Linked DNA regions of Parabacteroides chongii. The protein of the gene in region 2 binds, or shares a complex with, the protein of the main gene of each other region. Links are inferred from orthologs where the notes say so. Each region holds a gene or a part of one and is shown on either strand. Other genes may lie near its edges.

Region 1 (2,787 bases), 780 kb from region 2 along the record:
ATTCAGCGTAGACAAGGACAAGAACATCCGCTTCGGGCTGGGAGCCGTCAAAGGTGTCGGAGAATCGGCTGTACAGAATATTATCGAAGAGCGGAAGAAGAACGGTCCGTACAAAAACATTTTCGATTTTGTGGAGCGGGTAAACCTGACCGCCTGTAACAAGAAGAACATCGAATCGCTGGCTTTGGCGGGTGCATTCGACAACTTCGGCATTCAACGCGAACAGTTCTTCGGGGAGACAGGGAAAGGGGAACTTTTCCTGGATACGCTGGTACGCTATGGCAACAAATACCAGATGGACAAGAGCACGGCAGCCAATTCATTGTTCGGCAGCGACGACCTTTCGATTGCCATCGCCAAACCGGAAATTCCGGTATGCCAGCGTTGGAGCGACCTGGAGCGCCTGAACAAAGAAAAGGAACTGGTCGGCATTTATCTTTCCGCCCACCCGCTGGATGAATACCGTATCGTGCTGACGTATGTATGCAACACGGGTATGGCAGAACTCAGCGACCGGGAAAGTCTGAAAGGGCGCGAGATACTGCTGGGCGGCATCGTCACCGATTTCCGGGAAGGGATGACCAAGACGGGCAAGCCTTACGGGGTAGTCAAGATAGAGGACTTTACCGGTAGCGGCGAGATCGCCTTATTCGGCAACAACTATATAGAGTACAGCAAATACTGTAAACTGGGTATGTACCTGCTTATCACCGCCCGCGTGGAACCACGCCGCTGGAATGAGAACGAGCTCGATTTCAATATCGGCTCGATCCGCCTGTTGCAGGACGAGAAAGACAAGCTGATCGAGAAGATCAGCATTACCCTGCCGATACATGACCTCGACGAACCTACAGTCAATGAATTATCGGTGCTGATCAAGAACAATCCGGGTCAGAGCCTGTTATATTTCAGAGTAGTGGACGGAGAACACAATATCGCACAGAATTTCTTCTCACAGAATATCCGGTTGAACGTGACAAGTAAACTGGTTGAATTCCTGCAGGAGAATGAGAATATTGATTTCAAAATTAACGGGTAAAGTTGTACGGTGCAGAAAGAATTAGTACTTTTGGCACCGCAAAAGGGAACAATTTAAATTAGATATACAATTATGGCACTAGAAGTTACAGATGCAAATTTTGAAGAGTTAGTAAACTCAGGTAAGCCTATGGTCCTTGACTTTTGGGCAGAATGGTGTGGTCCTTGCCGCATGGTCAGCCCGATCATCGATGAACTGGCAACCGAATATGAAGGACGCGTTACAATCGGTAAGATGGACGTAGACAATAACAACGACGTTGTCGGTCAGTTTGGAATCCGCAATATCCCGACCGTATTGTTCTTCAAGGACGGTAAGTTGGTAGACAAACAGGTAGGCGCAGCTCAGAAGCCTGTTTTTGTTGCTAAGATCGATGCTCTTTTATAATCATTTCATAGCGCGCAGCATTTCGCGCTTTCCCGGAGGGCCGGGTATTCTTTCAACGGAATACCCGGCCTTCTGCATCATACGGCGGACTACTCCTTTGGCACAATAGGTGGTAAGGATCCCTCCTTCCGACGTATGCGCATAGATTTTATCGAATATCTCCTGGCTCCACATCTCCGGCTGCTTGTCCGGGGCAAAGGCATCGAAATAGACGAGGTCGATGTCTTCGGGTAATTGGCAGGTATTGCTGTCCCCCTGTATCTTATGCAAAGTGAAACGGTCAGTAATCTTTGCCGCTTCATTCCAGGATGCGGCATGTAACGCGCCGAACCATTCTTTCTTTTCCGGACAGATCACGTCTCCGTAGTTCAATGCCCCGACCAGTTCAGGGGCTAGCGGATAAAGCTCGACAGAGTAATAATTCACAGAACGGTTATTCTCTTCCGCATCCAGCAAGGTCAGGAAGGCATTCAACCCTGTCCCGAAACCGATTTCGAAGACGGTAATATCTTTTTTGGTCTGATGATGCAATCCGGCTTCAATAAAAACATGGCGCGACTCCTGTACCGCCCCGTTCACCGAGTGGTAGTGTTCGTCCATTTCCGGGATAAATAAAGTATGACTGCCGTCGGCTGTCTGCTGCAATTCGCGATTGATATGATTCTGTTCCACGATATATCTCTATTAATATTGCAAAGGTAGAGAAAATATTATCTTTGTAAAAAAATAGTCTGATGTACTGGAAATTCATTTGCTCCATCCTATTCTCCGTGACTTGTCCGCTGGTAATGACAGCACAAAAAACCTATTCCGTCAAAGGCATAGTAAAAGAAGCCGCCAGCGGGGAACCTATTCCCTACGCAACCGTGATCATATGGAATACGACACAGGGTACAGCCACCGACTCTGTCGGCCATTTTGAAATAACCGGAATCACGCCCGGCAGCTATCGCCTGCAAGCTTCGTTTCTAGGATATAAACCGACAGTAACGGCAGAATTCCGTGTCGCCAATAAAGACATCTTTTTCCCGATCGAGCTGGAACCTGCCAGCGAAAGCCTGCAGGAAGTGAGCGTCGTCGCCTCCCCGTTCCGTAAAACGGCTGAAAGTCCGCTCGGCTTGCGCGTCATAGGATTTAAAGAGATTGAAAAGAGTGCCGGCGGAAACCGGGATATATCACGCGTCGTCCAGTCTTTTCCCGGAGTGGCTTCGACGGCTGCATTCCGAAATGACTTGATGGTGAGAGGCGGGGGACCGTCAGAAAACCGTTTTTTCCTGGATGGGGTAGAAATTCCGAATATCAACCATTTCTCCACACAAGGGGCTTCAGGCGGACCGGTCGGGATCATTAATCCGGATTTC
Region 2 (2,984 bases):
GCAGTTCTCCACCCAGTTGTCGACAAAAGGGAAAAAATTGTCATGCAGATAGTACATCATCGGTACGATCATGTCCTGTTTTCCTTTCTGCATCCACATTTTAGGGTCTTGGAAAACACTTTCATACGCGGTCCATCCGGCATTGGGGACCCGTTCGATACGATTGTATTTACCCAGCGGCGAACTGCTGACCTGCACCCAGGGCTTTGCCGCTTTTACCCAGTCGTAAATGCGATAGACCATCTTATTGATATTCTCACGCCGCCAATCAGCCAGTCGGGCCGATTTCCCATATTTCTTATGGACTGCTTTGTCCGGAAAGCTCTTTGCCTGTTCAGGATAACGGATATAATCGAACTGGATGCCATCGATATCGTATCCGTTTACCAGCTCTTTTACCATTGATAATATATAATCGGCAGTCTCCGGCACTCCGGGATCGAGATACCATTCACCGTTATGCCGTTTGCAGAGTTTCGGTTTACGTTTCACAACGGAAAGTTTTCCCTGTTCCTTGACCGCTTTGTCCGTACCGACAGGAAATGTGACAAACCAGGCATGACACTCCATTCCACGCTTGTGACATTCTTCTATCGCAAAAGCCAGCGGATCGTATCCGGGCATTGTGCCGTATTTACCTGAGAATGTTTTCGAAGCCGGTTCAATAGCCGAACGGTAAATAACGTCCCCCCGCAGGCGGACCTGCAAAAAGACAGCATTGAAATTCGCATCGGCGAGCCGGTCCAGGATAGTACATAATTCCTGTTGCTGGGCTTTCCTGCCGGCTTCGGTTGTCGCCGGTCTTTTGGGCCAGTCCAGTCCATAAACGGTAGTCAGCCAAACCGCACGTATCTCATGTTTCGGAGATTCTACTGCACGGACAGCTCCTATTATCAATAAAAATACAGGTAATAACAACAAAACTTTCTTCATACCACTCCCTCTACGATATTATTTGGGGGACAAAAATAATACATCTATGCATGATACATAGATGTATTACCTATTATTTTTCTGCTAATTAGCTTAAATAGCAGACCTTATTTTCCTACTTCTGACAGGTAACGTTCAGCTTCAATGGCTGCCTTACAACCACTGCCTGCTGCGGTAATCGCCTGACGATAGTGCGGATCTGCCACATCACCGGCAGCAAAGACTCCGGGAACTTTTGTACGCGGTGTGTCGGGAATTGTTTTGATATAACCGATTTCATCCGTTTCCAGCCACGGTTTGAATATATCAGAGTTCGGTTTGTGTCCGATAGCCAGGAAAAAGCCGTCGATAGCGATATCCACTTTTTCTTCGTCCGGTTCACCCATACGTTTTACCAGGTGGGCACCTTCCACACCGTTTTCACCAAACAGGCCGATTGTATTATGTTCGAACAGCACCATAATATTCGGCGTATTGAACACACGTTCCTGCATCACTTTCGAAGCACGCAGATACGATTTACGCACGATCAGATAGACCTGTTTAGCCAATCCAGCCAGGTAAATAGCTTCTTCACAAGCCGTATCGCCGCCGCCGACTACTGCTACCACTTTCTTACGATAGAAGAAACCGTCGCAGGTCGCACAGGCAGAAACACCCATTCCGGCATATTTATGTTCGTCGGGAATACCCAGGTATTTGGCGGTTGCACCAGTGGCGATGATCAATGTTTCTGTTTCGATCACCTTCTCACCGTCGATCGTTATTTTGTAAGGAGCTGCGGAAAGATCAGTCGCCGTAGCAATACCGAAACGGATATCGGCACCGAAACGCAGAGCCTGCTGTTTCAGGTCTTCCATTAACTCCGGACCAGTGATACCTTCAGGATATCCCGGGAAATTTTCTACTTCCGTAGTTGTTGTCAACTGGCCGCCCGGTTGAATGCCTTCGTATAAGACGGGAGACAGATTAGCACGTGATGCATAGATAGCTGCTGTATATCCAGCAGGACCGGAACCTATAATCAGGCAACGAACCTTTTCATTTATTGAATCGCTCATAGTTTTTATGTTAATTGAATAGATACTAGAAACTTATTTTATCGCTTATATTTTAACGCAGGTCGATCACTTCGGCATCCGGATAATCGCTTTCCTTAAAAACAAAAAAGTCATCCGGTTGGTTTACCCCCGTCTTCAAATTACTGATATGAATCGTACTACTGATGCCATTCTTTGCCTCAACCTTGATCTTCGCCGGAAAATTGGACGACTTCTCGATCTGCAGTTCGACCTTCAGGATGTCGCCTTTCTTTTTAGGCGTCAGTTCGATATCATAAGCTGACTTTCCGCTGGAAGCCGTGCTTTCACCGATATATTTGGGGGTAAAACCTTTCTTATACATTCGCAACAACAGAGCCGGATTGGTAAATTGCAGTTCTTCGCCCGTCGGCGTACTGACATTGACTTCTTCGTTACGTTCCACATAAGACCATTGAGTCGTTCCGTCAAACCAGGTGGTCATATCCGGAGTGACCAATGTAAATTTGTCTCCTTTCATATGGATCGTTCCTTCGAAACTCTCGGAGACCTTCTGAACATCCGAACGGGTATTCAATGTAAAGGAGGCAGAAATCCCATTCGAGTTCTCGTAAGCACCGGCAGCCTTATCCAAAATGGAAACGGCATTCTGCGCCCGGCTTGTTACCCGGATACCGAAAAGAAGGCAAGCCAACAATCCGAAAAGAGCAATCGCTCTCCATATCTTTATCTTTTGTTCTCTTTTCATAGGAGTCTACTTTATTAAGAGGTAATAGAGATCTTATTTCAACGAATTCAGCAACTGTTCCAAATTATATTCATCCTGGATCAATACCTGACGAGCTTTACTTCCTTCAAACGGTCCGACGATACCGGCAGCTTCCAACTGGTCCATCAGACGGCCTGCACGGTTATAACCGATAGCGAACTTACGCTGGATCAGCGATGTCGATCCCTGCTGCTGGATTACGATCAGACGGGCTGCCTCATCGAACAACGGGTCACGATCGG

What was found. The genes of interacting proteins can lie anywhere in the genome.
Region 1: the proteins of trxB (region 2) and trxA are in contact, whole or in part, in a crystal structure (PDB 1F6M), measured with the Escherichia coli proteins. The link is inferred for Parabacteroides chongii from one-to-one orthologs.

The regions. Positions count from the first base shown.
Region 1 is NZ_CP120849.1:2,405,287-2,408,073, reverse strand. The notes cover bases 60-2,768. They hold trxA (thioredoxin), read left to right. Parts: upstream 60-1,111; coding sequence 1,112-1,426; downstream 1,427-2,768. Other genes in these bases: P3L47_RS08950 (TonB-dependent receptor), read left to right, coding at 2,215-2,768; mnmC2 (tRNA (5-methylaminomethyl-2-thiouridine)(34)-methyltransferase MnmC2), read right to left, coding at 1,427-2,083; dnaE (DNA polymerase III subunit alpha), read left to right, coding at 60-1,039. In the rest of the region: more of dnaE, read left to right, coding at 1-59; more of P3L47_RS08950, read left to right, coding at 2,769-2,787. UniProt on the Escherichia coli protein: Participates in various redox reactions through the reversible oxidation of its active center dithiol to a disulfide and catalyzes dithiol-disulfide exchange reactions.
Region 2 is NZ_CP120849.1:3,188,969-3,191,952, reverse strand. Bases 18-2,923 are described here. They hold trxB (thioredoxin-disulfide reductase), read right to left. Parts: upstream 1,995-2,923; coding sequence 1,041-1,994; downstream 18-1,040. Other genes in these bases: P3L47_RS11700 (FtsK/SpoIIIE family DNA translocase), read right to left, coding at 2,755-2,923; lolA1 (outer membrane lipoprotein periplasmic chaperone LolA1), read right to left, coding at 2,047-2,721; P3L47_RS11715 (glycoside hydrolase family 10-like protein), read right to left, coding at 18-933. Also shown: more of P3L47_RS11715, read right to left, coding at 1-17; more of P3L47_RS11700, read right to left, coding at 2,924-2,984.